DNA from 3 places in the Citrobacter rodentium NBRC 105723 genome. Region 1 is predicted to be linked to each of the others. Evidence: predicted binding sites of a transcription regulator. Region 1 holds the regulator's gene; each other region holds the start of a gene.
What was found. The regulator PhoB, encoded in region 1, activates phosphate uptake and scavenging genes when phosphate is short. The targets are predictions, from matches to a motif close to CTGTCATAAAACTGNCNNAT.
Positions count from the first base shown of each region.

Region 2: the regulator PhoB is predicted to act here: its motif matches at 2,930-2,949, upstream of uvrB (excinuclease ABC subunit UvrB).
Region 3: the regulator PhoB is predicted to act here: its motif matches at 2,604-2,623, upstream of kdgR (DNA-binding transcriptional regulator KdgR).

Region 1 is NZ_CP082833.1:5,095,654-5,106,218, forward strand. It holds gene malZ (maltodextrin glucosidase) at 1-644, opposite strand, end outside; gene proY (proline-specific permease ProY) at 821-2,188, opposite strand; gene brnQ (branched-chain amino acid transporter carrier protein BrnQ) at 2,267-3,586, opposite strand; gene phoR (phosphate regulon sensor histidine kinase PhoR) at 3,981-5,288, opposite strand; gene phoB (phosphate response regulator transcription factor PhoB) at 5,340-6,029, opposite strand; gene sbcD (exonuclease subunit SbcD) at 6,219-7,421, shown strand; gene sbcC (exonuclease subunit SbcC) at 7,418-10,561, shown strand.
Region 2 is NZ_CP082833.1:4,733,953-4,744,517, forward strand. It holds gene yvcK (uridine diphosphate-N-acetylglucosamine-binding protein YvcK) at 1-436, shown strand, start outside; gene uvrB (excinuclease ABC subunit UvrB) at 660-2,681, opposite strand; gene bioD (dethiobiotin synthase) at 3,246-3,932, opposite strand; gene bioC (malonyl-ACP O-methyltransferase BioC) at 3,925-4,680, opposite strand; gene bioF (8-amino-7-oxononanoate synthase) at 4,664-5,821, opposite strand; gene bioB (biotin synthase BioB) at 5,818-6,858, opposite strand; gene bioA (adenosylmethionine--8-amino-7-oxononanoate transaminase) at 6,935-8,224, shown strand; gene K7R23_RS22600 (kinase inhibitor) at 8,282-8,758, shown strand; gene hutH (histidine ammonia-lyase) at 8,864-10,384, opposite strand; gene hutU (urocanate hydratase) at 10,386-10,565, opposite strand, start outside.
Region 3 is NZ_CP082833.1:3,601,791-3,612,355, reverse strand. It holds gene K7R23_RS17140 (DUF2627 domain-containing protein) at 1-92, opposite strand, end outside; gene K7R23_RS17135 (YebO family protein) at 748-1,035, opposite strand; gene mgrB (PhoP/PhoQ regulatory lipoprotein MgrB) at 1,110-1,256, opposite strand; gene K7R23_RS17125 (YobH family protein) at 1,414-1,653, shown strand; gene kdgR (DNA-binding transcriptional regulator KdgR) at 1,721-2,512, opposite strand; gene K7R23_RS17115 (MFS transporter) at 2,689-4,062, shown strand; gene htpX (protease HtpX) at 4,151-5,032, opposite strand; gene prc (carboxy terminal-processing peptidase) at 5,223-7,271, opposite strand; gene proQ (RNA chaperone ProQ) at 7,291-7,977, opposite strand; gene K7R23_RS17095 (GAF domain-containing protein) at 8,075-8,572, opposite strand; gene yebS (membrane integrity lipid transport subunit YebS) at 8,701-9,984, shown strand; gene K7R23_RS17085 (PqiB family protein) at 9,953-10,565, shown strand, end outside.

The DNA.
Region 1 (10,565 bases):
TCTTCGGTGTCATATTTATGCACGCTCGGCGCGACAAATACCGGGTTCAGGTACAGCGCCGTTACGCCAAGTTTTTTCAGATACGGCAGTTTTTCACTGATCCCGTCGAGATCGCCGCCGTAGAAGGTCGATCCGCCCGCCTGCGCGCTCAGCGGATCGTCCCAGTCGCGCAGGATTACCTCCCGCCCGGCCGCGTGATGAAAATAGACCTTATCCTGCTGCTCCTCGCGCGGCTCGCTGCGGGCAAAGCGATCGGGAAAGATCTGATAGAAGATTTGATCGGCCACCCACTGCGGTCCGTTATCCGGCACATCAACAGCGAACTGTTCCAGACGCGCGGGGGGAAAAGGGCTGAATCCCTGCGGCGTAAACCAGCGCTGGCGGTCGTGCCACAGCAGCTTAAAGCTGTAGCGGCGGCGCGGCTGGCCGCCGGAAAGATCGACAACCGCGCGCCACGCGGTGATGCCAGGATACGGCTGGCTGCGCAGCTTGCGCATGACCAGCGACGTTTCTTCATTGTCATGTTCCGCACGCAGCGTCACGCCCTGCGGCGGGTTTTCTCCGCTCAGCCAGAGCGTTATGGAGAGCTTATCCTTGTTTTGCTTAACAAATGGGGCAACCGGAAGGTGCCAGGCGTTCAACATCACAAATCCCCTTTGATGAAAATGCGCTCACCTTGCCACAGCAGTTTACAGGATAACTCATCATCAGAAGGTTTATTGGGGGAGGAGTCCGGGGGAGGATATTGTTTCGCCATTGCCGGATGGCGATGCTGACGCATCTTATCCGGCCTGCAAATGTTTGCAGGCCGGAGACACCGTTACTGCGCCAGCTGGCGGTCGTGACGACGCTTAAACATCCAGCCAATCAGCAGCAGGACAATCCATGCGAAACCGACGTACAGCGAAATGCGGGTATCCGGATGGTAGCCAATCAGCCCGATGATAAACACCAGGAAAATCAGCCCCACAACGGTTGTCGCCACGCCGCCCGGCACCTTAAATTTCAGCGCCCTGACCTCTTCCGGCGGCAGACGGCGGCGGAAGGCAATTTGCGACAGCAGGATCATAATCCACACCCACACCGTCGCGAAGGTGGCCAGCGAGGCGATCACCAGGAAGACATTTTCCGGCATGATGTAGTTGAGATAAACGGCAAACAGCAGCGCGATGGTCATCACCAGCACCGTCACCCACGGAATACCGCGACGCGATGTTTTAGCGAACACCTTCGGCGCGCTGCCCTGCTCCGCCATGCCGTGCAGCATCCGGCCGACGCCAAACACGTCGGAGTTAATCGCCGACAGCGAAGCGGTAAGCACCACAAAGTTCAGAATACTGGCGGCAAAGGTAATGCCCATATGCTGGAAGGTCAGGACAAACGGGCTACCGTTGGTGCCCACCTGATTCCACGGGTAAATAGACATAATGACGAACAGAGTACCCACGTAGAACACCAGAATACGCATCGGCACCGAGTTAATCGCGCGCGGGATCGATTTCTCCGGGTCTTTCGCCTCCCCGGCGGTAATGCCGATGATTTCAATCCCGCCGTAGGCGAACATCACCATCTGTAGCGACATCACCATCCCCAGCCAGCCGTTGCTGAAGAAACCGCCGTTACTCCACAGGTTATGGATGCCCGTCGGCTGGCCGCCGTTGCCAATTCCCCAGATGATGATGCCGAAACCGGCGACAATCATGATGATAATGGTGGCGACTTTAAAGAAGGAGAACCAGAATTCCAGTTCGCCGAATACCTTCACGCTCATCAGGTTGATGGCGCAGATCAGCAGCACCACGCTGAGCACCCAAATCCAGTGCGGCACCGCCGGAAACCAGACGCCCATATAGATGCCGAATGCGGTAACGTCGGCGATAGCGACAATCAGAATTTCAAAACAGTAGGTCCAGCCGGTGATGTAGCCCGCCAGGGGGCCGAGGTTTTCCTGCGCATAGCGCGAAAAGGAGCTGGCGGCAGGGTTGTGTACAGACATTTCACCCAACGCGCGCATAATGATATACGCCGCGACCCCGCCAATAATGTACGCCAGCAACACGCTTGGCCCCGCCATTTTGATGGCGTCCGCCGAGCCGTAAAACAGCCCGGTGCCAATTGCTGAACCCAGCGCCATAAAGCGAATGTGCCGGGTGCTTAGCCCACGCTTTAGCTTGTTATTACTTTCCATCAATTCCTGACCCATCAACACAATAAAAAACCACGGGGTTAAAGATAACCCCGTGGTCAAAACATACTGTCAGCAATCTTAGTGAGCGCCGGAGGTCACCTGCCGACCCGCGGCGCGATCCCAGATAATCGCCAGGACCACTATCACGACGGTGGGAATTAACCACGCCAGCCCCTGCTCCGCCAGCGGTAAACGCTGCGTCCAGGCCGGTAACACGTCGCCGATTGCCGATGCTTTAATCCCGTCAAGGATACCAAAAAGCAGGCTGATAAACATCGCCGGTGCGATAACGCGGGACGAATTATGCCACCATGAGCGGGTAAAACTTAATACCACCAGTGCGATACACGGCGGATAAATCGCCGTCAGCACCGGGATAGAGATCTGGATCAGGTGACTCAGCCCCAGGTTGGAAACCACCATTGAGAACCCGCCGAGGATAAACACCAGCGAGCGATAAGAGAGCGGTACGTACTGCGCGAAAAACTCCGCGCAGGCGCAGGTCAGGCCGACCGCCGTCACCAGGCAGGCGATGAAGATCAGCGCCGCCAGCAGCAGGCTGCCCGCCCCGCCAAAGGTGTGCTGCACGTAAGCGTGGAGGATCGCCGCGCCGTTAACGGACTGATCGACCAGCGTCGCGCTATCTGAACCCAGACGGAACAGCGCCAGATAGAGCAGCGTCAGGCCAACGCCCGCCATCAGACCCGCCCAGACGGTATAACGGGTCAGCAGACGTGACTCGGTCACGCCGCGAGAACGCGCGGCGTTAACAATCACGATCCCAAACACCATCGCGCCCAGCGTATCCATCGTCAGATAGCCGTTGACAAAGCCGTTGGAGAACGCCGCGTTTTCATAAGCTTCCATCGCGTGGCTGATCGGTCCCGCCGGCCAGATAATGGCGGCCACGGACAGTACGATCAGGGCGATAATTTTCAGCGGCGCCAGGAAGTTGCCGACGGTATCCAGTAATTTGCCCGGATAGAGCGACACCAGAATGACCAGCGCAAAGTAGATCACGCTGTAGATAAACAGCGGCATGGCCGAGTCGCCGGTCAGCGGGGCGATGCCCACTTCAAAGGAGACGGTGGCGGTACGCGGCGTGGCGAACAGCGGCCCGACCGCCAGATAGCAGACGGTCGCCAGCAGGACGCCCGCCACTTTACCAATCGGGGTGCTCAGGCTGTCCACGCCGCCGCCGACTTTCGCCAGCGCCACCACGGTTAGTACCGGCAGGCCCACCGCGGTAATCAGAAAGCCGAAAGCCGCAGTCCAGACGTGCTCGCCCGCCTGCAGACCGACCATTGGTGGAAAGATAATGTTTCCTGCGCCGACAAACAGCGCAAAAGTCATAAAGCCAAGGGCGATAATATCGCGCGATTTCAACTGATGGGTCATAAAACTTACGGCCTGTGGATGTGGTGTTAATTAAATGAAAATTTTTGCCTGTCCCTGTGGGAATATATTGCGGCTTTATTAAGCAATTCCAGCGGGATATGCTCCCCGACTGGCGCGGCGAAGAATAGTTTTTCGATTTACCGCCTCAATGCAGTCGCTCTGACAGCATCCGGGGCGCAATTTAAACGCTTATAACGTTTTAAAGCAAGGAGCGTTCTAAAAACTGGAACATTATAGCGATATAAGAATTCAGATTAGTATAAAAAACCACTTTAAAGAAAAAGTCATAGCTTATCATGCGAACAAAAAACAACCAACCGCAGCGCTATTTAGCGAAGCGTAGTTGACTGCAAACAAAATAAGCCAGCATTCGCTGGCTTATGGCAATATTGCATTACAATCGCCTGTCAGGTGGTTTTCTGGCAATTAAACGTTCCGGCAGCACAAAGCTGAAGCGCGTGCCTTTCCCCGGTTCGCTGTCGATGGTTAAGCGACTTTCATGATGATTCAGCGCATGTTTGACGATTGCCAGCCCCAGCCCGCTGCCGCCGGTTTGTCTTGAGCGCGCTTTATCGACGCGATAAAAACGTTCGGTCAGCCGCGGAAGATGCTCCGCCGCAATCCCCGGCCCGTTATCCTCAATGCTGAATTCCGCGCCGTGCGGCACCGCGCGCCAGCACACGGTGATATGGGTGCCTTCAGGCGTATGGTTGACGGCGTTATACACCAGGTTTGAAATGGCGCTACGCAACTGCTCTTCGTTACCCAGGACTTTCAGCTGATTATCGATGTCAAAGCTGAAGGTGTGCTTTTGCTGGCTGAGCGTCTGCGCTTCGCGCTCCACCATGTGCAGCATCATCGGCACATCGACCTGTTCATTAAGCAGCAATACCGGCGAGGCTTCTATCTTCGACAGGGTCAGCAACTGCTTCACCAGCCCCTCCATACGGAAAGTCTGCTCCCGCATCGTCAATAGCGCTTTCTCACGCGTGCTCCCTTCCAGCGGCTGCTCGTGCATCATTTCAAGATAGCCCTGCAACACGGTAAGCGGAGTGCGCAGCTCGTGGCTGACGTTGGCGAAGAAGTTACGTCTTGCCCCCTCAAGCTGGTGCATCTGGGTCACGTCGCGGGCAACCATCAGCAGCTGCTTGTCGGTGTAGGGCATCACGCGAATCTCCAGATGCCGCCCGGTATTGAGCACCAGATTTAACGGTCGGCTGAAATCGCGGGTTTTCAGATACTGGGTAAACTCCGGATAGCGCAGCAGGTTGAGGATGTTCTGCCCGTTATCGTCCGGCCAGCGTAAGCCCAGCAGCTGTTGCGCCAGGCCGTTACACCAGAAAATGCCGCCCTCTTCGGTGGTCAGCACCACCGCGTCCGGCAGCGATTCGGCTCCGCTGCGAAAGCGTTTGATCAAATTGCCCAGCTCGCGCCGACGCTTTTTGTTGCGCAGCTGCATCTGATGCAACCCGTACAACAGCGGCTCCCAGCTTCCGCGTCCCGGCGGCGGCGTCATGCTTCTGTCGACCCACAGCCACCAGGACAGGCGTAATAAATTCCAGAAATGCCAGATAAGCAGTCCCGTTACCGATGCCAGCAAAAACCACGGCAGGTAACCGAAAAAAGCGCTGAGGATAAAGGCCGGGATACAACACAGGATCAGTTCCAGCACCAGCCTCTTCCATGACAATCTTTCCAGCACGCGTCACACTCCATTAAAGCCCGACAACGCAGGCCAGGCTTAGCTAGTCATTCAGAAGCGGGTCGAAAAACGATACCCCGTACCACGCACCGTCTGAACCATACGATCGTGACCGCTGGTTTCCAGCGCTTTGCGCAGACGGCGAATATGCACATCGACCGTGCGATCCTCAACGTAGACGTTGGTGCCCCAGACGTGGTTCAGCAGCTGTTCACGGCTGTAAACGCGCTCCGGATGCGTCATAAAGAAGTGCAGCAGTTTAAATTCGGTCGGTCCCATGTCGAGCGGGTTGTCGCCGGTCATCACGCGATGCGAAGTCGGGTCCAGGCTCAGCCCCTGCATCTCAATCACCTCTTCCACCGCCATCGGTGAAATGCGGCGCATCACGGCCTTAATGCGCGCCACCAGCTCTTTCGGGGAGAAGGGTTTGGTAATATAGTCGTCCGCGCCGGTTTCCAGACCGCGAACGCGATCCTCTTCTTCGCCTCTGGCGGTAAGCATCACCACCGGAATATCGCGGGTCATCGCTTCACGCTTCAGATGTTTAATAAACTGTAGACCAGAACCGCCGGGCAACATCCAGTCGAGGAGGATCAGATCCGGCCAGGGTTCATTAAGTTGGTTCACCGCAGTGTCATAATCTTCGGCTTCGACAGGCTGAAAGCCATTTTGCTCGAGCACGAAGCAGACCATTTCGCGAATTGCAGCTTCATCCTCTACGACCAGAATACGTCTCGCCATGATTTACCCTGTTTTATTTAAATAGCCAGTCATCAATGCGGCGTCATTATGCGTCAGTTTTATGACAGATTTATGAAAAAGATAGCGCAGCCTGATGTCAGGTTGTTGATTTATTACAAGCCGCCCAGGAGATATTACCGTTCGTGACAGGGTATAATCCCCGTCACGCTTTTTCATCAGGGAACCGTTATGCGCCTCCTGCACACCTCTGACTGGCATCTGGGACAAAATTTTTACAGCAAAAGCCGCGCCGCGGAACATCAGGCCTTTCTCGACTGGCTGCTGAGCACGGCGACAGAACAGCAGGTGGACGCCATTATTGTCGCAGGCGACATTTTCGACACCGGTTCGCCGCCAAGCTACGCCCGCGAACTGTATAACCGGTTTGTCGTCAGGCTACAGCAAACGGGCTGCCATCTGGTGGTGCTGGCGGGCAATCATGACTCTGTCGCCACGCTCAACGAGTCCCGCGAGATTCTGGCGTTTCTGAATACCACCGTTGTCGCCAGCGCCGGTTGCGCGCCGCACATCCTGCATCGACGCGACGGCACGCCGGGCGCGGTACTGTGCCCGATACCGTTTTTACGCCCGCGTGACATTGTGACCAGTCAGGCGGGGCTAAGCGGCCAGGAAAAGCAGCAGCACCTGCTGAGCGCGATAACCGACTACTATCAGCAGCAGTATCATGAAGCCTGCGCGCTGCGCGGCGAACGCGCGCTGCCGATTATCGCCACCGGCCACCTGACCACCGTGGGCGCGAGTAAAAGCGACGCCGTACGCGACATTTACATCGGGACGCTGGATGCCTTTCCTGCGCAAAATTTCCCGCCTGCCGATTATATCGCCCTGGGCCATATCCACCGGGCGCAGAAAATTGGCGGCACAGAACATATCCGTTATTGCGGTTCCCCCATCGCCCTGAGCTTTGACGAGTGCGGTAAAAGCAAGTGCGTGCATCTGGTGAGCTTTGAAAACGGCAGGCTGATGAGCGTCGAAAGTCTCACCGTACCAATAACCCAGCCGCTGGCGGTGCTGAAAGGCGATCTTGCCGCTATTAGCGAACAGCTTGAGCAGTGGCGGGACAGCAGGCAGTCGCCGCCGGTCTGGCTGGATATCGAAATCACCACCGACGAGTATCTCCACGATATACAGCGCAAAATCCAGGCCCTGACCGAAACGCTGCCCGTCGAGGTGCTGTTGGTGCGCCGCAGCCGGGAGCAGCGCGAGAGCATGTTAAGCAGCGAACGACGTGAGACGCTGAGCGAACTGAGCGTCGACGAAGTCTTTGAACGCCGCCTGGCGCAGGTGGAGCTGGCAGAACCCCAGCGCCAGCGGCTGACCGCGCTGTTTCATACCACCGTACAGGCGCTCGCCGGGGAGGATGTCGCATGAAGATTCTCAGCCTGCGCCTGAAAAACCTTAACTCGCTGAAAGGGGAATGGAAGGTCGATTTTACGGCGGAGCCGTTCGCCAGCAACGGCCTGTTCGCCATCACCGGTCCGACAGGAGCCGGTAAAACCACCCTGCTCGACGCCATTTGCCTTGCGCTGTACCACAAGACGCCGCGTCTGAATACCGTTTCACAGTCGCAAAACGATCTGATGACCCGCGATACCGCCGAGTGCCTGGCGGAAGTGGAGTTTGAGGTCAAAGGCGACGCATATCGCGCATTCTGGAGCCAGAACCGCGCGCGCAACCAGGCGGACGGCAACCTGCAGGCGCCGCGGGTGGAGCTGGCGCGCTGCGCCGACGGCAAAATTCTTGCCGATAAGGTGAAAGATAAACTGGAGCTGACCGCCGAACTGACCGGACTGGACTATGGCCGCTTTACCCGCTCAATGCTGCTCTCCCAGGGACAGTTCGCCGCCTTCCTTAACGCGGAACCGAAAGAGCGCGCCGAACTGCTGGAGGAGCTGACCGGAACGGAGATTTACGGGCAAATCTCGGCGATGGTTTTCGAACAGCATAAGGCGGCGCGGAGCGAACTGGAGAAATTACAGGCGCAGGCCAGCAGCGTCGCGCTGTTAGCGCCAGAGGCAGTGCAGGCGCTGACAGACAGTTTGCAGGCGCTCACTGACGAAGAAAAGCAGTTGGCCGCCAGACAGCAGAGTGCGCAGCAGCAGTTGAACTGGCTGACGCGACAAAACGAACTTCAGACGCAGGCGCAGCACCGACAGCAGGCGCTGCTGGCGGCGCAGTCGGCGTTACAACAGGCGCAGCCACAGCTGGCGCCGCTCAGCCTGGCGCAGCCCGCCCGGGCATTGCGCCCGCTCTGGACGCGGCTTCAGGAGCAATCCGCGGCGGTTTCCCGCAGCCAACAGCAGATTAATGAAGTAAAGGCTCGCTTACAGAGCGCAACAACGCTTCGCAGCCGTATGCGCCGCGATGCCCAACAACAGACTGCCGCAATGCAGGCTGCCCGGCAGACTCTTGCCGCCTGGCTGCACGAACATGACCGGTTCCGCGTATGGCACAGTGAACTGGGCGGCTGGCGGGCCTTGTTCGCCCAGCAGGCCAGCGACGGCATTCAGCGGGACAGATGGCGGCAACGACTGGCGGCAGATACCCAAAAGCTGGCGGCGTTACCGGTGCTGACGCTGAATATGACGCCGGATGAAGTCGCCGTCGCGCTGGCGCAGCACGCCAGCCAGCGCCCGCTGCGCCAGCGTCTGCTTGCGCTCCACGGTCAGATCGCCCCCAGGCTTCAGCGTCTGGCGCAGCTTCAGGAGGTCCTTGCGCAGAGCAGGCAGGCGCTGGCGCAGCGCACGGCGTTACTGGAGGCGAAGCGCCAGCAATACAAAGAGAAAAACCAGCATTACCAGGACGTCAAAACCCTCTGCGAGCAGGAAGAACGGATAAAAGATCTTGAAAGCCAGCGCGCGCTGTTACAGTCCGGCCAGCCCTGTCCGCTCTGTGGCTCAACGTCGCACCCGGCGGTGGCGGCGTATCAGGCGCTTGAGCTTAGCGTCAATCAGGCGCGGCGGGATGCGCTGGAAAAAGAGGTCAAAACGCTGGCCGATGAAGGCGCGGCCCTGCGCGGACAGTGCGACGCGTTGCGCCAGCAGCTACAGCGCGACGAAAGCGAAGCGCAGGCGCTCGCTAAAGATGAGCAAGCGCTCACTGTCGAGTGGCAGGCGCTGATAAGCAACCTGAATATCACGCTGCAACCGCAGGATGATATTCAGCCCTGGCTGACGGCGCAGGAGGATCATGAGAAGCAGCTTTACCAGCTCAGCCAGCGCCATGATTTACAGGCGCAAATCGCCGCGCATCAACAGCAGGTGACGCAGTTCAGCCAGCAAATCGAACAGCGTCAGGCGACGCTGACAGCGCAACTGAGCCACTATGCCCTCAGCCTGCCGGAAGAAGGGGCGGAGGAGACCTGGTTAAGCGACCGCGCCGCAGAGGCGCAGACGTGGCAGCAAAAACAGGACGAGCTGAACGAACTGCAATCGCGTATCGCGCAGTTGGCCCCGCTGCTCGACACCCTGCCGGCTACCGACGCCGCCGCGGAAGATGGCGCGCCGGTGGCACTGGACAACTGGCGTCAGGTGCACGACGACTGCCTGTCGCTGCAAAGCCAGTTGCAGACGCTGCAACAGCAGGCGGTACTGGAGCAGCAGCGCGCCAGCGACGCGCAGGCGCAGTTTGCGGCGGCGCTGGAAAGCAGTATTTTTGCCGACCAGAGCGCGTTCCTCGCCGCGCTGCTGGATGACGAGGCCATCGCGCGCCTTGAGCAGCTCAGCCAGACGCTGGAAAGCCAGATCCAGCAGGCGCAAACGCTCGCCACCCAGAGCGCGCAGGCGCTGGCGGCCCATCAGCAACAGCCGCCTGGCTTTCTGGATTGCGCGCTGTCGGTTGAGGAGATCGCGCAGGCGCTCACCCTGCTCAACCAACAGCTGCGCGATAACGCCAGCCGTCAGGGTGAGATTCGCCAGCAGCTGAAGCAGGATGCGGACAACCGACAGCAACAGCAGAGCCTGATGCGGCAAATCGACAGCGCCAGCCAGCAGGTTGATGACTGGGGCTATCTGAACACGCTTATCGGTTCAAAAGAGGGCGATAAATTCCGTAAATTCGCCCAGGGGCTGACGCTGGATAATCTGGTCTGGCTGGCGAATAACCAGCTGACGCGGCTGCATGGCCGCTATTTGTTACAGCGCAAAGTCAGCAACGCGCTGGAGCTTGAGGTGGTGGACACCTGGCAGGCGGACGCCGTGCGCGACACCCGCACCCTCTCCGGCGGCGAAAGTTTCCTCGTCAGCCTCGCGCTGGCGCTGGCGCTCTCCGATCTGGTGAGCCACAAAACGCGGATTGACTCGCTGTTCCTTGATGAAGGCTTCGGCACCCTCGACAGCGAAACGCTGGATACGGCGCTTGATGCGCTCGACGCGCTGAACGCCAGCGGGAAGACCATCGGCGTGATTAGCCACGTGGAGGCGATGAAAGAGCGCATTCCGGTGCAGATTAAAGTGAAAAAAATCAACGGGCTTGGTTACAGTAAGCTCGACCGGATATTTGCGGTGGCGTAGGCCG
Region 2 (10,565 bases), 360 kb from region 1:
TGCCCGGCCGCAGGAGCTGATGCTGTCGCCAAACGTGCCTGCAACGCGGGAAGCGGTGCAGGCGATTAACGAAGCGGATTTAATCCTGATTGGTCCCGGCAGTTTTTATACCAGCCTGATGCCGATCCTGCTGGTAAGCGATCTGGCGCAGGCGCTGCGCCGTACCCAGGCGCCGATGGTCTATATCGGCAATCTGGGACGCGAACTGAGCTTGCCGGCAGCCAGCCTGACGCTGGCCGATAAGCTGGCGATTATGGAGCAGTACGTAGGTAAGCGCGTCATTGATGCCGTAGTGGTCGGGCCGAAGGTGGATGTATCCGCGGTCAGCGACAGAGTGGTGATTCAGGCGGTGCTCGAAGCCAGCGACATTCCCTATCGCCACGATCGCCAGCTATTGCACAGCGCGCTGGAAAAAGCGGTCCAGGCGCTGGGTTAATCGTATGAGTTAATGATTTACGGCTGGCCGGATAAGGGGTTTACCCCGCCATCCGGCGGTGCACGATGCCAGGTATCAGACCGTAGGCCGGATAAGGGGTTTACCCCGCCATCCGGCGGTGCACGATGCCAGATATCAGGCCGTAGGCCGGATAAGGGGGTTTACCCCGCCATCCGGCATGTGCCTCGCCGGGCTTTTCCTGATACTCCTGCGAAACAACTGATTACGAGGCCGCGATAAACAGCTCGCGTAGCTGATGCAGCTGGTCGCGGATCTGCGCCGCTTCTTCGAACTCGAGGTTTTGCGCATGCTGCATCATCTGCCCCTCCAGCTCGTGGATCTTCTGCTGCAGCGCCTTCGGCGACATATCCATCTCGACGCTATCCGCCTTCGCCGTAGAGCGTGACTTGCCCCTGCCCTTCGCTTTGGTCTTCGCGATGTTCTGCCCCAGCGCCAGAATATCGACCACTTTCTTGTTCAGCCCCTGCGGCGTAATACCGTGTTCGGCGTTGTACTGCTGCTGTTTCTCCCGACGACGCTCGGTCTCGCTAATCGCCTTCGCCATCGACGCGGTGATCTTATCACCATACAGAATCGCTTTACCGTTAACGTTACGCGCCGCACGGCCAATGGTCTGAATCAGCGAACGTTCGGAACGCAGGAACCCTTCTTTATCGGCGTCAAGAATCGCTACCAGCGACACCTCCGGCATGTCGAGACCTTCCCGCAGCAGGTTGATCCCCACCAGCACGTCAAACTCGCCCAGGCGCAGGTCGCGAATAATTTCCATCCGCTCAACGGTATCGATGTCCGAGTGCAGATAACGCACCCGCTCGCCGTGCTCCTCCAGATACTCGGTGAGATCTTCCGCCATCCGTTTGGTCAGGGTGGTGACCAGCACGCGCTCGTTGATTGACGCGCGGGCGCGGATTTCAGAGAGCAGATCGTCCACCTGGGTCGCCACTGGACGCACCTCGATCACCGGATCCAGCAGGCCGGTCGGACGTACAACCTGATCCACCACGTCGCCGCCCGATTTCTCCAGCTCATAGTTCCCCGGCGTCGCGGAGACGTAAATAGTCTGCGGCGCCAGCGCCTCAAACTCCTCGAACTTCAGCGGACGGTTATCCAGCGCGGAGGGCAGACGGAAACCGTACTCCACCAGCGTCTCTTTACGCGCCCGGTCGCCGCGGTACATACCGCCAATCTGCGGAATGGTCACGTGCGATTCATCAACGACTAACAGGCCGTCCGCCGGCAGGTAGTCAAACAGCGTCGGCGGCGGCTCGCCCGGCCCGCGCCCGGAGAGATAGCGCGAGTAGTTTTCAATCCCCGAGCAGTAGCCGAGCTCGTTCATCATCTCAAGATCAAACTGGGTACGCTGGCTCAGGCGCTGTTCTTCCAGCAGCTTGTTATTCGCCAGCAGGCTTTTCCGCCGCTCGCCCAGTTCGTCTTTAATCTCTTCCATCGCCTGCAAAATGCGCTCGCGCGGCGTCACATAGTGCGTTTTGGGATAGATGGTATAGCGCGGAACGGTGCCTTCCACATGCCCGGTCAGCGGGTCAAACAGCGACAGCCGCTCCACCTCTTCGTCAAACAGCTCCACGCGCAGCGCGATGTCGTCGGATTCCGCCGGGAAGATATCAATCACCTCGCCGCGCACGCGGAAGGTGCCGCGCTGGAAAGCCTGATCGTTACGGGTATATTGCAGTTCGGCCAGACGGCGCAGGATGGCGCGCTGGTCGATAATCATCCCCACCGTCAGGTGCAGCATCATCTTCAGATACAGGTCCGGATCGCCCAGGCCGTAGATCGCCGACACCGAGGCCACCACCACCACGTCGCGACGTTCCAGCAGCGCTTTGGTCGCCGACAGGCGCATCTGCTCAATATGCTCGTTTACCGACGCATCTTTTTCGATGAAGGTATCGGAGCTGGGCACGTAAGCTTCCGGCTGGTAATAGTCGTAGTAGGAGACGAAGTACTCGACGGCGTTATCCGGGAAGAACTCTTTCATCTCGCCGTACAGCTGCGCCGCCAGGGTTTTGTTCGGCGCCAGCACCATCGTCGGACGCTGGAGATCCGCGATCACGTTGGCGATAGTGAACGTTTTCCCCGATCCCGTTACGCCAAGCAGCGTCTGATGCGCCAGACCATCCTCCAGCCCCTCTTTCAGGCGGCGGATCGCCTCGGGCTGATCGCCTGACGGTTTAAATGCGGAATTCAGTTTGAACGGTTTACTCATGAGCGGCTACCTGAAGCAATGGGCGGGCAGGATTGTAATTTTACTCGCAGAGGATAATATTGCCAGTAAAAAATACTGGATGAAAAAACAGTAGCGCATGGGCGAATTTGTGTTACGCGCCGACACCGCAAACTGAAGGCGGATAAAATTTCAGCGCCAACAAGATAATACACTGGTCAGCGGGGTTATCCCCAGACCAATTGTTTCATTAACATTGTCAAGTCCTGTCATGAAACTTTTATTGCACTCAATGACGGTTTCTTGACAGCCATTGATTTTATTTAACCAATTGAAATTTAAATAATATTTAACAAAGGCGTCTTTCGCGTCAATTTGGCTGGAAGCCGCGTGTTCTCTCGCTTACCCTGCGTTTTCTAACTCTAATACACAAGGTTATCCACAGGAATAGTGGATAACTGCTTCCAGCCCGTATGCCCCGCCGCCTGGCAATTTCGCCCCGCAGAGCATTTCGGCGGCGATAAAAAAAAATTATCACTAATTTTTGATTTTAATCAGCTAACGAAACGGTCCGCTGAGGCGAGAGCTGGCTCGCAATTTCGCCTTTTATTTGCCGCTCAGACGGCTAAGATCGAGATATTGTCCTGTGGCGGCGCTTTCCGCATTGACCGCAAGCCACGGGATTTCGCCCAACAGGGGCGCAGGTATCATCTGGCTGAGCGCCGCCATGTACTCACGGTGGCGTTTTCCCGGCGGCTGGAGATTATTAGCGACCCAGCCAGCAAGAGTTAGCCCCGCCTGGCGGACGGCCTGCGCGGTCAGCAGAGCATGGTTGATGCAGCCCAGCTTCACGCCGACCACCAGTATTACCGGCAACTGTTCCGCCTGCACCCAGTCGGCGAAGGTAAAGTTCGCCGCCAGCGGGGTGAACCAGCCGCCCGCCCCCTCCACCAGCACCCACTCCGCCTGCGTTTCCAGCGCGCGCAGCCCCGCCGACATCACGCCCGCCTCGATGGGCCTGCCCTCTTCGGCGCTGACAATGTGCGGCGAGGTCGGCTCGGCGAAGGTATAAGGATTCACCGCTGCGTACTCCAGCGGCAGGCTGCTGCGGCGCTGGAGCGCAAGGGCGTCGCTATTGCGCTGCCCCAGCGGCGTCATGTCGCTGCCGGAAGCGACCGGCTTATAGCCCGCCGTGCACAGTCCTGCTCGCCCTGCCGCCTGCAGCAAGGCGCAGCTGACGACGGTTTTTCCGACCTCGGTGTCGGTTCCGGTAACAAAATAGCGTTCAGTCACGTTCAATGACTCCTGCAAAAAAATGGTAAGTGAGCGGATATTTCCCCTGCCTCTGCGGCCAGGCCAGCCGCAGCGTTTGCAGCTGCGCGCGGCTCAGGACGCGCGCTTCCCGTCCGCCATGAAGATGGGTCGCCCCAATGCCTTTCAGCGACCGCATGGCGCTGAGCGGGTCGTCAAACCACAGGGTGATCGACTGCAAACGGCTCTCGCTGCGCCAGCCGCGCAGGGCATCGTGCAGCGCCGTCTGCGGCAAAAAGCGATTCGCATGATGCTGGTTATCCACCGCCCGCCACGCCTGGCGCAGCTCCGGCAGCGATCCGTTCGCCAGTGTGGTAAACGCCACCTTGCCGCCGGGCCGCGCCACCCGGTAAAGCTCGCTCAGCGCGCCGCGCAAATCGTTACACCACTGGACGGCAAGATTGCTCCATGCCAGATCGAAGGTCGCCTCCGCCAGCGGCAGCGACTCGATATCCCCGGCAAGATAGTAATGCGCCCTGTTCTGTCGACGCGCTTCATTCAGCATCTGCGATGACAAATCCAGCGCGGCGACCATGCTTCCCCGCGCGCGCCAGTAGCGGCTCAGAAGACCGGGGCCGCATCCGGCGTCCAGCACCTGCTCATAGGTTCGCTGCGGTAACAGCGCCAGCAGCGCTTCCGCGCTCAGGCGCTGGAGCTGCGCATGTTGCTCATACTGACCTGCCGCGCGGCCAAACGCCGCCGCAATGGCCTGTTTATTCACCTGCGTCATGCAGCGCCTCCAGCAGACGGTCAATGTCAGCAGGCTGATGCGCTTCGGTGAGGGTCAGGCGCAGACGCGCGGTGCCCGTCGGCACCGTCGGCGGACGGATGGCCGTCACCCAGAACCCTTTGCCGCGCAGGGCATCCGCCAGCTGTAGCGCCCGCGCGTTATCACCTACTATCAGCGGCTGAATGGCGCTGTCTGATTCCGCCAGCCGGAAGCGACTATGGTCGACGCCGCGGCGAAAACGCGCGATCAGCGCCGAAAGCCTGGCCCTGCGCGCATCGCCTTCCTCGCCGCGAATCACCGCCAGCGCGGCGCTCAGCGCCTGCGCCTGGGCGGGCGGCATACTGGTGCTGTAAATCAGATGCCGGGCGAACTGCAACAGGTAATCCGCCACGCTCTCCGCGCACAAAACCGCCGCGCCGCTGACGCCAAAGCCTTTACCGAAGGTCACCACCAGCAGTTCGGGTTTAACCTGCTGTCGCCAGCAGCTTCCGCGCCCTTCTTCGCCGCAGACGCCTATCCCGTGGGCGTCATCCACCAGCAGCCAGGCGTTGCGCTGCCCGGCGGCGCGATGAATCGCCGCCAGCGGCGCGCTGTCGCCATCCATGCTGAACACCCCTTCGGTGATCGCCAGCTGCTGTCCGGCGCAGGGGGCGTCAAGCAGGCGCGCCAGATGCTGCGGGTCGTTATGCGTAAAACGGCGAAGCTGCGCCGGGCTGAGGTTTGCCGCCTCCAGCAGCGAGGCGTGGCTCAGGCGATCGGCGACGATGCGGTCATCCTTCGCCATCAGCGCGGCAATCACCGCCTGATTGGCGGCAAAGCCGGAGATAAACAGCAGCGCGCGCGGGTAGCCCAGCCAGTCCGCAAGCGCCGCTTCCAGCCGCTGATGGGCCACGCTGTAGCCGCTGACGTGGCCGGAACCGCCGCTGCCGACGCCAAAACGTTCTGCTCCCTGCTGCCAGGCGCGGATAATATGCGGATGGCGGCTTAAGCCCAGATAGTCGTTGCTGGAAAAATTGAGAAAGCGGCGTTGACCGGCAATCAGCCAGCGTCCGGTCCCCTGTTCCACCGTACAGCGATGGCGCAGGGCATCCGCCGCGCGACGCGCGGCCAGCGCATCGTCGATCTTCTGCTGCCAGCTCATACTGCTGCCGCGTTGTAGTAAGCGTCGGTGTCCGGAGTCCTCAACGCCTGCTCCAGCCGCTGCTGCTGTTCGTTATCTCCCGCCAGCACGGCGGTCTGCTGCGGATTCAGCCCCAGCTTGCGGAACAGCCGGAGATCGTTGTCCTCTTCCGGGTTCGGCGTGGTCAACAGCTTGCAGCCGTAAAAGATGGAGTTCGCGCCGGCCATAAAGCACATCGCCTGGGTTTGTTCATTCATCTGCTCGCGACCGGCGGAGAGACGCACATACGAGGCGGGCATCATGATGCGCGCCACGGCGATGGTGCGGATAAAATCGAAAGCATCAACATCGTCGTTATCCGCCAGCGGCGTGCCCTTGACCTTCACCAGCATGTTGATCGGCACGCTTTCCGGCGGCGTCGGCAGATTTGCCAGCTGTAGCAGCAATCCGGCGCGATCTTTCACCGTTTCGCCAAGTCCGACAATGCCCCCGGAGCAGACCTTGATCCCGGCGTCGCGCACCTTATCCAGCGTGTCGAGCCGCTCCTGATAGGTGCGGGTGGTGATGATATTGCCGTAGAACTCCGGCGAGGTATCGAGATTGTGGTTGTAGTAATCCAGTCCGGCCGCCGCCAGCCGCTGCGCCTGTGATTCGCTCAGGGCGCCGAGAGTCATGCAGGCCTCCAGTCCCATCGCTTTCACCCCCTGCACCATCTGCTCGAGAAAGGGCATATCGCGCTCGTGGGGATTTTTCCACGCCGCCCCCATACAGAAACGGGTCGAACCGGCGTTTTTTGCTTTGCGCGCCGAATCCAGCACCTGCTCCACCTCCATCAGCCGCTCGGCCTCCAGCCCGGTTTTATAGCGCGCGCTTTGCGGGCAGTATTTGCAGTCTTCCGGACAGGCGCCGGTTTTAATCGACAGCAAGGTACTGACCTGCACCTGACGCGGGTCGAAGTGCTGGCGGTGGATCTGCTGGGCTTCAAACAGCAGTTCCAGCAGTGGTTTTTCAAATAATTCGGTGACTTGCGACAGCGTCCAGCGAGAATGATTGGTCATAATTTTCTACGTTTTGTTGTGAGAACCGTGTAGACTCGTAAACCTAAATGTTTTTAATTTGGTTTACAAGTCGATTATGACAACGGACGATCTCGCATTCGATCGGCGCCATATCTGGCACCCTTACACCTCCATGACCTCGCCGCTGCCGGTCTTTCCGGTCGAGCGCGCGGAAGGCTGCGAACTGATTTTATCCGGCGGCGAACGCCTGGTTGACGGCATGTCGTCGTGGTGGGCGGCAATTCATGGCTACAATCATCCGCAGCTCAACGCGGCGATGAAAACGCAGATTGACGCCATGTCGCACGTGATGTTTGGCGGCATCACCCATGCGCCGGCCATTGAGCTGTGCCGGAAGCTGGTGGCGATGACGCCCGCGCCGCTGGAGTGCGTATTCCTTGCCGATTCCGGCTCGGTGGCGGTGGAAGTGGCGATGAAAATGGCCTTGCAGTACTGGCAGGCGAAAGGCGAATCCCGTCAGCGTTTCCTGACGTTTCGTAACGGTTATCACGGCGATACCTTCGGCGCGATGTCGGTCTGCGATCCGCACAATTCAATGCACAGCCTGTGGAAAGGCTATCTGGCGGAAAATCTGTTTGCCCCTGCGCCGCAAAGCCGGATGGGCGGCGAATGGGATGAGCGCGATATGGTCGCCTTTGCCCGCCTGATGGCCGCTCACCGCCATGAGATCGCGGCGGTGATCCTTGAGCCAATCGTCCAGGGGGCGGGCGGAATGCGCATCTACCATCCTCAGTGGCTGCAGCGCATCCGCCAGATGTGCGACCGGGAGGGAATTCTGCTGATCGCCGATGAGATCGCCACCGGCTTTGGCCGTACCGGCAGGCTGTTTGCCTGCGAGCACGCCGGGATTGCGCCGGATATTCTCTGTCTGGGCAAGGCGCTCACCGGCGGCACGATGACCCTTTCCGCCACCCTCACCAGCCGCCAGGTAGCGGAAACCATCAGCAACGGCGAAGCCGGATGCTTTATGCACGGCCCGACGTTTATGGGCAACCCGCTGGCCTGCGCCGTCGCGAACGCCAGCCTGACGCTGCTGGAATCCGGCGACTGGCGGCGGCAGGTGGCGGCGATTGAAGCGCAACTGCGCGAAGAATTAGCTCCCGCGGCAGATTCGCCCCAGGTGGCGGACGTGCGGGTGCTGGGGGCTATCGGCGTGGTGGAAACTACCCGTCCGGTAAACATAGCGGCGCTGCAACAGTTCTTTGTCCGCCAGGGCGTCTGGGTCCGCCCGTTCGGCAAGCTTATCTACCTGATGCCGCCCTACATCATCCAACCGGAACAGCTGCGCCGTCTGACGCAGGCCGTCAATGAAGCTGTGCGCGAGGAAACATTTTTTAGCGTTTAAACAGCGGTAAGCTGTACGCTTTATCGCTACACTTTTTACGTTAATGAAGGAGAGCGCATGAAACTAATCAGCAACGATCTGCGCGACGGGGATAAACTTCCGCTGCGCCACGTTTTTAACGGTATGGGCTACGAGGGCGACAACATTTCGCCGCATCTGGCCTGGGATGAGGTTCCGGCGGGAACCAAAAGTTTTGTCGTCACCTGCTTCGACCCCGACGCGCCAACCGGATCCGGCTGGTGGCACTGGGTGGTGGCGAATCTGCCCGCCGATACCCGCGTGCTGACTCAGGGCTTCGGTTCCGGTCTGGTGGCCGTACCGGACGGCGTGGTGCAAACGCGCACCGACTTCGGCAAAGCGGGCTACGGCGGCGCGGCGCCGCCGAGAGGGGAAACCCATCGCTATATCTTCACCGTGCATGCGCTGGACGTGGAACGCATTGAGGTCGATGAGGAGTCCAGCGGCGCGATGGTCGGCTTCAACGTCCATTTTCATTCGCTGGCCAGCGCATCGTTAACCGCGATGTTCAGTTAATCTGTTCTGTGCCGGGTGGCGACGTAAAACGCCCTGCCCGGCCTGCAAAACAGGAATTAGTCTGTAAGCCGGATAAGTCGCATTCGCGTCGCCGTCCGGCAATACTCACAAAAACGCCGGTACTAAGCGCAGCAGCGCGCCCTGCGCCAGCAGTTCGGTGGCGCATGCAATATCCGGGGCGAAAAAACGATCGTCGCTGTAATGGCTCACCCGTTCGCGTAACGTCGCCCGCGCCTGCTCAAGCAGCGGGCTGGACGTTAACCCTTCACGTAAATCAATCCCCTGACAGGCCGCCAGCCACTCGACGGCAACCACGCCGCGGGTATTCGCCGCCATCTCCCACAGCCTGCGCCCCGCCGCTGGCGCCATCGACACATGATCTTCCTGATTCGCCGAGGTCGGTAGGCTGTCGACGCTGTGCGGATGCGCCAGCGCCTTGTTTTCGCTGGCCAGCGCCGCCGCCGTCACCTGGGCTATCATAAAGCCGGAATTCACGCCGCCGTTTTTCACCAGGAAAGGCGGCAGCTGAGACATATGTTTATCCATCATCAGCGCTATCCGTCGTTCGGAGAGCGAACCGATTTCGGCAATCGCCAGCGCCAGATTATCCGCCGCCATCGCCACCGGCTCGGCGTGGAAGTTGCCGCCGGAGATCACTTCGCCCTGCGCCGCAAAGACCAGCGGGTTATCGGATACGGCATTCGCTTCCGCCAGCAGCACCTCCTGTACCTGCCGCATCTGGGTCAGACAGGCGCCCATGACCTGCGGCTGACAGCGCAGCGAGTAAGGGTCCTGCACTTTATCGCAGTTACGATGCGACTGCGCCAGCGCGCTGGTGTCCGTCAGCAGATGCCGGTACAGCGCCGCCGCATCAATCTGCCCGCGCTGGCCGCGTGCGGCATGAATGCGCGCGTCAAACGGACGGCGCGATCCCAGCACCGCTTCGGTGGTCAACGCCCCGCAGACCACGGCGGAGGCAAACAGCTCCTGCGCCTCAAACAGGCCGCGCAGCGCAAAGGCCGTCGACGCCTGAGTGCCGTTAAGCAGCGCCAGCCCCTCTTTCGCCGCCAGAGCGATCGGCGTCAGCCCGGCTTTCTGCAATGCCGCTTTCGCCGGGAGCCATTCCCCCTGCCAGCGCGCCAGCCCCTCGCCGAGTAAGGTCAGCGACATATGCGCCAGCGGCGCTAAATCACCGGAAGCGCCCACCGAACCTTTGGCCGGGATATACGGATAGACGTCGGCATTCACCAGGGCGATCAGCGCTTCAATCACGCTAAGGCGAATGCCGGAATAGCCGCGCGCCAGGCTATTGATCTTCAGCACCATAATCAGGCGCACCATCGCCTCATCCAGCGGTTCGCCAACCCCTGCGGCATGGGAAAGCACCAGCGAGCGCTGAAGATTTTGCAGGTCTTCATTGGCGATGCGCGTCTGCGCCAGCAGGCCAAAGCCGGTGTTAATACCGTAGGCGGTACGCCCTTCGGCGACAATGGTTTCCACGCAGGCCACGCTGGCGTTAATGCCGTCGATAGCGCTGGCATCCAGCCGCAGTCTGACAGGCTGTTGCCAGACCTCGCGCAGCTGGGTGAAGTTCAGATGGCCGGGCATTAAGGTCATGGTGTTCATATCAGCGTTTCCCCTGAGTAGCCGCGACCATCGGCAGGTTAAGGTGATGTTCAACCGCGCACTCCACGGCAATGTCATAACCGGCATCGGCATGGCGCATCACCCCCGTCGCCGGATCGTTGTGCAGCACGCGGGCAATCCGCGCCGCCGCGTCATCGCTGCCGTCGCAGACGATCACCAT
Region 3 (10,565 bases), 1.5 Mb from region 1:
CTGCTTGAGGCACTAATATAAGGTTCGGCAGAGAAGCGGTATTCAACGACAACGTGTTTACTCAGGACTTCTTTACTGAAAATGCCACACATAAACAGAACTGTACCTCGTTTAACCCAAAACGTGTTATCACATACAACGTTAATTATGGCAAGCCATTTTTAAACGTGTCTCGATCCGTCGCACAAATCTCGCAAGTCGATAACAAGCGACTGCACAGTTATGCGTCAACATTGATACCGAATGAGTCTCGCGGCGTTTCGGCAACTACGCCGGAACGGTTGCGCAACAAGGACTTCATAACCATAGACCAGGATTTTCAGAACCGCCAGCTTCTCCCGGCTACCTTTTGTCCGCCTGCGTCGTTTGCACAAATTTTGCTTTGTTATGCATAAATTGTCTTAACGCAAAAAAGGGATAGTTGCATATTCAACATACATTTTATCCCGTCGCGATTACCCTCAATCTTATGCACTAATTTAATGAAGGAATGATGACAATGCACAAAAAAAGGGAGAGAAACGTTTCGCTAAAAATAAAACAATGACGCTTACAATAAAAACGAAGATCGTTTTATTTACCCGTCGGGAAATATAATTTCACGGCCCGGGCCGTTAACGCTTTCATTGTTCGATGAAATTATCTCATGCGCGAAGCGGGAAGGACATGCACTGATTATGTGCATCATGTCGGAACAGGAAGGAGCGACCCGCAAGACGCGGCGTCGCTCACTTCCCGCTGAAGGGCTTAACGCTCTGCGACCAGACGGATGATGTCATCATCCGTTTTGCCGCCGTTTGCCGTCGCGGGCGCCTCAGCCGGTTTCGCCGGCTCATTCGCCTCACACAGACGGCGCAGCAACGCGTTTTGCCTTTTCTGCTGTTCGAGCAATGCTTCAAGCAACTCAATCTGCTCGTTGGCGCGCGAACTGGCGCGGTTAACAAAGAACCACAGCGCCAGCCCCACAACAAGTACCACCATTGATACTATCAAAGACGCAAAATTCAGTATGCCAGCATTTACAACTTCGTTCATTTCACCACCTCAAAGTAGACGGCGCATTCTACCACTGCTACAGAGGAAGGAAATCAACGGATGCCGAAATGGCATCACCAGGGGATAAATTTATTGATGGCGCAAATTCCGCTGAAAAATTGTACATCCTGATCGCACATAAGGTTGACCACCTGAGCCCACAGCAGCAGACATACAGGTACAACAACCATGACCAGAATTATCCATCGAAACTTTTTCACTCCGCTCTCCGCATCAACCTCTTAGGCTGCCAGCTTACCATTCCTATCTTAAACCGGGGCTAACTGTAGCGAGATTGTATCTTTTTAGGAATCATTCACTTGTTTCAAGAAATGTAAACGCTAAGCTCAGCGTAGCAGAGAAGAAAAAGAGGTTGTAATGCGTATAATTATTCGCGCCGTCGTGGTGCTTGCGCTGGTCTGGATTGGGTTATTGCTGAGCGGTTATGGCATACTGATTGGCAGCATGGTGAATGCGGCAGGGCTTGGACTTCAGTGCAAATACCTCACCGCCCGCGGGACTGCGACCGCACAATATGTCCATTCTGATAGCGGAATCATCGGCCTGACGGACTGCCCGTTACTGCGTAAAAGCACGGTTGTCGTCGATAAGGGCTAAGCGCCAGGATATTGAGCATAAAAAAACCAGCCTGCAATCGGGCTGGTTTTTTACAATCTGGCGTCGATCAGAACGGATAATCGTTATAACCCATCTGCTCAGAAATCTTACGCGCTGCAGTATGCAGCATGGCGACATATTCGTGCAGACGCTCTTCAGAAAAACGCAGCGTCGGGAACGAGATACTCAGACCCGCGATCACCACGCCGAAACGGTCGAATACCGGCACGCCGATACAGCGCAGACCTTCTTCCTGTTCTTCGTTATCTTCGCCGTACCCCTGCTCGCGCACTTTATCAAGCAGCGGCAGCAGCTCTTCCGTCGTAGTGATGGTGCGTCCGGTGCTGCGCTTATACTCAACGCCGTCCAGGATCTGTTTGACTTCATCCCGGTCACGCCAGGCCAGCAACACCTTACCAATGGCCGTGCTGTACAGCGGGTTGCGGCGACCGATGCGCGAGTACATGCGCAAATTATACATGGAATCAATTTTATGGATGTAGACAATGCTGTCCTCGTCCAGCGCCCCGAGGTGAACCGTTTCTTTGGTCAGGCGAGAAAGCTCGCGCATCTGGATATCCGCGCTACGGATAAGATCGACATTTTGCAACGCGCGTGCGCCCAGTTCAAACAGCTTCAGGGTCAGGGAATATTTCTCTGACTCCCCTTCCTGCGCCACATAGCCCAGGGTTTTCATGGTCTGCAAAAAGCGATAAACGGTGCTTTTTGACATCATGACGCGCTGAGACAGTTCGGTAATCCCTATTTCACGCTCCTCTCCCAGAGCCTGCAAAATGCCAAAAACTTTTAGCACGGAAGATACAGAATCAGGCTGTTTATCCAGATCTGCGTTAGCCATCTATCACCTCATTACGAGTGTTTTATAAAATTCAGAACGAGTTTTTATTATAATTTCACGCTCCGGCGCCCGCAATCCATCTTTGCTTACTTCGTTACAAATCTGCGACATAACGCCTGAATATCAGTGCTAAAATCGTTACCTTGATCATATTCCTCACAAATAACATCACTTATATGAATATAACTCAGGCCGACGGCCTGCCGCTGCCCCAACGATACGGCGCAATTTTAACCATCGTCATCGGGATCTCAATGGCCGTGCTTGACGGCGCGATTGCCAACGTGGCGCTTCCCACCATCGCGACCGATTTGCAGGCCACCGCCGCCAGCTCGATCTGGGTGGTCAACGCCTATCAGATCGCCATTGTCGTCTCGCTGCTCTCCCTTTCGTTTCTCGGCGATATGTTTGGCTATCGCCGCATTTATAAGTGCGGCCTGGTAGTATTTGTCCTGGCCTCGCTTTGCTGCGCGCTGTCCGACTCGCTGCAAATGCTGACGATGGCCCGCGTGGCGCAGGGTTTCGGCGGCGCGGCGCTGATGAGCGTTAACACCGCGCTTATTCGCCTGATTTATCCGCAGCGCCATCTTGGCCGCGGTATGGGCATTAACTCTTTTATCGTCGCCGTCTCATCCGCCGCCGGACCAACGATTGCCGCTGCCATCCTCTCCATTTCATCCTGGAAATGGCTGTTCCTGATTAACGTCCCGCTGGGTATCATCGCCCTGCTGCTGGCAATACGTTTTTTACCCCCTAACGCTTCAAGGGGGAGCAAGCCACGCTTCGATCTGCCGAGCGCAGTGATGAACGCGCTGACGTTTGGCCTGTTGATCTCGGCGCTCAGCGGTTTTGCGCAGGGACAATCGCTGATCCTGATCGGCGCCGAACTGGCCGGACTGCTGGTGGTAGGCTTTTTCTTTATCCGCCGACAGCTTGCCTTACCGGTGCCACTATTGCCTGTCGACCTGCTGCGTATTCCGCTCTTTTCGCTGTCTATTTGTACCTCAATCTGCTCTTTCTGCGCGCAGATGCTGGCAATGGTATCTCTTCCCTTCTATCTGCAAACCGTCCTCGGACGCAGCGAGGTTGAAACCGGGCTGCTGTTGACCCCCTGGCCGCTGGCGACGATGGTGATGGCGCCGCTGGCCGGCTATCTGATTAAGCGCGTTCATGCCGGATTACTCGGCGCGCTGGGTATGGTGGTGATGGCTGGCGGCCTTTTTGCTCTCGTCATGCTGCCCGCCGCCCCAGCCGATCTGAATATCATCTGGCCGATGATCCTCTGCGGCGCGGGCTTTGGTCTGTTCCAGTCGCCCAACAACCACACCATCATTACTTCCGCCCCACGCGAACGCAGCGGCGGAGCGAGCGGTATGCTGGGCACCGCCCGGCTGTTGGGACAAAGTACGGGAGCGGCGCTGGTTGCCCTCATGCTCAACCATTTCGGCGATAGCGGCACCCACGTTTCTCTGCTGGCCGCCGCTATACTGGCGTCCGTTGCGGCGATAGTCAGCGGCTTACGGATTACGCAACCACGCGCGCAGGCGTAAAAAAAGCGCGTCCGTAGACGCGCTTTCAGAGTTACCGTTTTGCCGGATGGCGAAGCGAGCGTCTTATCCAGCCAGTGATAACCGTCGCTTACTTCAGATATTCCCCGCTGCGCAGCGCTTCAATACGTTTATCCAGCGGCGGGTGCGTCATAAACAGCTCGCTAATCGATTTACCTTTACCGTTGATGCAGAAAGCCATCATGTTGGAGGCTTCCTGCGGCTCGTAGCTGGTTTTCAGACGCTGCAGCGCGGCAATCATCTTTTCACGCCCCACCAGTTTCGCGGAGCCTGCATCGGCGTGGAATTCACGGTGACGCGAGAACCACATGGTAATAATGCTCGCCAGAATGCCGAAGACCAGTTCCAGCACCATCGCGACCGCAAAGTAAATCATCGGGTTGCCGTTGCTGCCTTCGCCTTCATCGCGGTTACCGCCCAGAAAACCGGCGGCAATCTGCGCCAGAATACGCGAAATAAAGATAACGAAGGTGTTCACAACGCCCTGAATCAGCGTCATGGTGACCATGTCGCCATTGGCGATATGGCTGATTTCGTGCGCGATTACGGCTTCTGCTTCATCCGGGCTCATATTCTGTAACAGCCCGGTGCTGACCGCGACCAGCGAGGCATCACGGCGCGCGCCGGTGGCAAACGCGTTAATGTCCGGCGCGTGATAGATAGCAACCTGCGGCATAGCGATACCGGCCTGACGCGCCTGCATGGCGACAGTATTCATCAGCCAGCGTTCTCTTTCGTTGCGCGGTTGCTCAATGACTTCACCACCGACGGAACGTAACGCCATCCATTTAGACATCAGCAGGGAGATGAAGGAGCCGCCAAAACCAAACAGCAGCGCCATGATCATCAGGCCCTGAACGCTGCTCGACTGGATCCCGGTCAGACTCAGCACCAGCCCGAACACGACCATCACCGCCAGGTTCGTCAGCAGGAAGAGCGCGATTCGCATCATAATTTTCTTTTAACCTCAACTTAACAAAACGCACTATGCGATTACCCACATCGTATGGGTAGTGTGGCTATTTTCAAGCATCAGCGGGCTGTAAGTCACCAGAAAGACACAACTTTACATTTTGTTGCGTCTGGCTGACGTGTTTATGCGCTTGTTAAAAAAACAGGCACAATTTCTTGTGCCTGTGCGGTTATTTTGTCGGAGCGGGCTGTTCCGCGGGCTTCTCTTTTTCGAGATGCGCCAGATCCAGCGCGATTTTCACCGTTTCATCAAGATACGGATCCGGCTCCTGATAATCTTTTGGCAGATCGTCGAGTTTGCTGAGCGGCGGTTTTCCTTCACGCTTAAAGCGATCGTTGATACGCGCCAGGCGCATCGCATCATCTTCGTTATTCTCTTTTTCACGCTGCGCGAAATTGAGCGAGACTATGTTGCGCTTGTCCTTCATCGCATTGAAGCGGGCAATATCCTTAAGGATATACTGGAACTCAGGATCGCTGGCAATACGCGCATTGTGCGCTTTCAGCAGTTCAGGACCGAACGGCCTGAGATCGTCCGATTTCACGTAGGTTGCCGCATCAATGCTATCCCACGGCAGCGCGTTGTCTTCGAACTTCTCACCGGTTTCCGTCTCTTCATTCCCGGTCGGCATGATGATATCCGGCGTAACCCCTTTACGCTGGGTACTGCCGCCGTTTACCCGGTAGAACTTCTGAATCGTGTACTGCACCGATCCCAGCGCAGGCCACTCCGGACGCAGCATCTGATCGTAAATACGGTTCAGAGAGCGGTATTGCTGTACCGTCCCTTTACCGAAAGTGGGTTCGCCCACAATCAGCGCCCGTCCGTAATCCTGCATTGCCGCCGCGAAGATTTCCGAAGCCGATGCGCTGAAGCGATCGACCAGCACCACCAGCGGACCTTTGTAGTAAACAACGCCGTCGGTATCGCTGTCTTCGCGCACTTTGCCGTTATTGTCGCGCACCTGAACGACCGGACCCGCAGGGATAAACAGGCCGGAAAGCGAAACCGCCTCGGTCAGCGCGCCGCCGCCGTTGGTGCGCAGATCGATAACGATGCTGCTGACGTTCTGTTTTTCCAGCTTCTGCAACTGGACTTTGACATCTTCCGTCAGACCGACATAGAAGCCCGGAATATCCAGCACGCCGACCTTCTCTTTACCCACCGTCTTCACGGACATTTTAACCGCCCGATCTTCAAGGCGAATGCGCTCGCGCGTCAGGGTAACGATACGGGTTTTGGTTCCCTTGCCGGCAGGCAGAATTTCCAGACGAACCTTGCTGCCTTTCGGCCCTTTAATCAGGGCGACAACGTCATCCAGGCGCCAGCCAATCACATCGACCATGCCCTTGCCCGCTTGCCCCACGCCGACAATGCGATCGCCAACGCTAATCGCCTTGCTTTTCGCCGCCGGGCCGCCCGCGACCATCGAATTAATGACCGTATAGTCTTCATCCATCTGTAATACCGCGCCGATACCTTCGAGAGAGAGGCTCATTTCGGTATTAAACTGCTCGGTATTGCGTGGCGAGAGGTAGTTGGTATGCGGATCGATTTCACGGGCAAACGCCGTCATCGCCAGAGAAAAGACGTCTTCGCTGTTGGTCTGCGTCAGGCGGCGAATGGCGGATTTATAGCGGCGCGTCAGCGTCTCGCGAATTTCTTTATCAGTTTTGCCGGTCAGCTTCAGGCTTAATTCGTCGAATTTTACCTTTCCGTCCCACAGCGCGTTCAGTTCGGCCTCATTTTTCGGCCAGGGCGCTTTGCTGCGGTCCAGATTAAAGTTGTCGTTGCCGGTAAAGTCCATCGGACGTTCCAGCACCTTCAGCGCATACTGGTAGCGCTCGAAACGGCGCTTCTGCGCCAGATTGTAGAGATCGTAAAAGACGTCAAGCTTTCCCGTGCGTAGCTCATCGCCGATGTCGCCTTTTTTCTTCGCGAACTGCGCCACATCTTCAGCCAGCAGAACGTTGTGGCTGTAGTCGAGCAAATTCAGGTAACGATCGAAAATTTTGGCGGAAAAGTCCGCATCGAGATCGAACTGACGGTAGTGCGAGCGCGTAAAACGCGACGTTATACGTTCGCTCACGGTCGCATGTTGCGTTTCTTCCTTAAGGAGCGGAATTTGATCGGCACGCGTAATGTCGTCTACAGCGAAGGTCTGGCCTGCTATCGCAAGCAGGCCAGCTAACGCGGTAAGCCTAAAAAATCTGTTCATGCCAGGCCTGGCCTCCGTTTCAGAACACCAGGTGTTCTGCGCGTACAATCAAAGACATACCCGAATTCAGCTGTACACGGACGCCATCTTTGGTGATTTCTAATACGGTGGCATCCATCGCATCGTTGCCTGCTTTCACCTTCAGAGACTGCCCTACGCTCAGAACGGAAATGTCCGATACCGGCGTCAGTTTCTCCTCACGAGGCGCACGCGGAGCTTTAGCTGCCGGTTTTTCAGTACGCGGTTTACGTTCGGTCACGTCTTTACGGCGCGGCGCCGGACGCGGCTTACGCTCGCGACGCGGGGCGTCTGCGGTTTCGCCTGCGGCAGCGGCAGCTTCGCGTTTTTTCGCTTGCTGTTCGGCACGCTGCGCCTGAACGCGGGCTTTCGCCTCTTCCAGCTGCTTACGCGCGTGTTCAACGTGCTGCTCATCCAGCTCACCGCAAGGATTGCCGTCGAGATCCACACGCGTCGCGCCCGGCTTAACGCCGTAAAGGTAGCGCCAGCTGGAGGTATAAAGACGCAAAGCGGAACGGAGTTGCGTTTTGCTGAGGTTCATTTCGCCCCCAATACGCTCTACCAGATCCTGAAAAATGCCAATTTTCAGCGGGCGCGCTTCACCTTCCGCGCTAAAACACTGCGGAAAACGTTCGGCCAGAAACGCGATAACTTCTTTACTGCTATTCAACTTAGGTTGATTTTCCATGAAATTTCCTGATTACAACGGACGTAGCCAACAAGCCGCAGGCATGAACAGGCGTCATTATAATGACGCCATCAGTAATTGCTACGTTATCCGTTGATTATCCTGCGACGCTCGCAAAGAATTTTTTGTAATCCGACGCTGCAAGCACGGTTTCAAGCAGAACGACAAGCTGGCGAAGCCCCGCTTCATCTTCTGCGGTGAAGCGGCCAAACGCCGTACTGTCGATGTCAAGCACGCCGATAAGCTGTTGATTTACCGTAATCGGCAGCACGATTTCGGCGTTACTGGCGGCATCGCAGGCGATGTGCCCGTCGAAGGCGTGAACGTCATCAATACGCTGCACCTGGTTTTGCGCGATCGCCGTGCCGCAAACGCCACGCCCGACCGGGATACGCACGCAGGCGATTTTGCCCTGAAACGGACCTAATACCAGCGTGTCGTTTTCGAGCAGATAAAAACCGGCCCAGTTCACTTCCGCAAGTCTTTCGTACAAGAGCGCGCTGGTATTCGCCAGCGTCGCCAGGAAACTGCTTTCCCCTGCCATTAGGGCCTGAAAATCGCGGTGCAGATCCGCGTAAAGCTCTGTTTTGTTCATTATATAATCACTTAGTTGTCTTACCTAAACTGCCAGCCTATTAAAATAAGCATTAAATGCGTTATTGCTCAAGATCATTCCCGTCATGAGTTAAGATTACATAAATCTAACATTTTGAAACACGATACATGGCTCTTAAGACGCAACGGATTACGCCAACAAAAAAAATAGCGATCTGGTCCATTAGCGAAGCGCTTCCGCGTGCTCACTATCAGCGTTGCCCTCAGTGCGATATGCTGTTTAGCCTGCCGAAAATGCGCTCGCACCAGAGCGCTTACTGTCCGCGCTGCCAGGCGAAAATTCGCGACGGCCGCGACTGGTCGCTGACCCGGCTGGCGGCGATGGCGGTCACCATGCTGCTGCTGATGCCTTTTGCCTGGGGCGAGCCGCTGCTGCGCATCTTTCTGCTGGGGATCCGCATAGACGCCAACGTGATGCAGGGGATCTGGCAGATGACCAGCCAGGGCGATCCCATAACCGCAGCGATGGTGTTTTTTGGCGTCGTCGGCGCGCCGTTAATTCTGGTGACCTCCATCGCTTATCTGTGGTTTGGTAATATCCTCGGGATGAATTTACGCCCTGTCCTGCTGATGCTGGAAAGGCTGAAAGAGTGGGTGATGCTGGATATCTATCTGGTCGGCATCGGCGTCGCCTCGATTAAGGTTCAGGATTACGCTTATTTACAGCCCGGCGTCGGACTTTTCGCCTTCATCGCGCTGGTGCTGCTGAGCGTTCTGACCCTCTCGCATCTTAACGTCGAGCAGCTCTGGGAAAGGTTTTATCCGCAGCGTCCGGCAAACCGGGCGGATGAAAAACTGCGCGTCTGTCTCGGCTGCCATTTTACCGGCTATCCTGATCCGCGGGGCCGCTGCCCGCGCTGTCATATCCCGCTTCGCGAACGCCGAAATCAGAGTCTGCAAAAATGCTGGGCGGCGCTGCTGGCGTCGATCGTTTTCCTGTTGCCTGCTAACCTTTTGCCTATCTCAGTGATTTATATCAACGGCGGACGTCAGGAAGACACGATTATGTCCGGCATTATGTCGCTGGCAAGCAGCAATATCGCCGTCGCCGCTATCGTCTTTATTGCCAGTATTCTGGTGCCGTTCACCAAAGTGATCGTCATGTTTACTCTGCTTCTCAGCATTCATTTCAAATGCGAGCAGGGGCTGCGTACGCGTATACAGCTGTTGCGACTGGTCACCTGGATTGGCCGCTGGTCGATGCTGGATCTGTTTGTGATTGCGTTAACCATGTCGCTGATAAACCGCGACCAGATACTTGCTTTTACGATGGGACCGGCTGCGTTTTATTTCGGCGCAGCGGTAATTTTGACTATTCTTGCTGTGGAATGGCTGGACAGCCGATTACTTTGGGATGCACATGAGTCAGGAAACGCCCGCTTCGCAGACTGAAGCGCAAATTAAAACGAAACGCCGTATCTCGCCTTTCTGGCTACTGCCGCTCATCGCTCTGATGATTGCGGGCTGGCTGATATGGAACAGCTATGAAGATCGGGGCAATACCGTCACCATCGACTTCCAGTCGGCAGACGGTATCGTGCCAGGCCGAACGCCCGTGCGTTATCAGGGCGTTGAGGTGGGCACCGTCCAGGACGTCAGTCTGAGTAAAGATCTGCGCAAAATTGAAGTGCGGGTCAGCATTAAGTCGGATATGAAAGACGCTCTGCGTGCGGAGACACAGTTCTGGCTGGTGACGCCGAAAGCCTCTCTGGCGGGCGTTTCAGGACTGGATGCGCTGGTCGGCGGCAACTATATCGGCATGATGCCCGGCAAAGGGGAAGAGCAGGATCACTTCGTCGCTCTGGATACCCAGCCGAAATATCGACTTGATAACGGCGATTTAATGATTCATCTGAACGCCCCGGATCTTGGCTCGCTGAACAGCGGTTCGCTGGTCTACTTCCGCAAAATCCCGGTGGGTAAAGTCTACGACTACAGCATCAACCCGAACAAAGAGAGGGTCACCATTGACG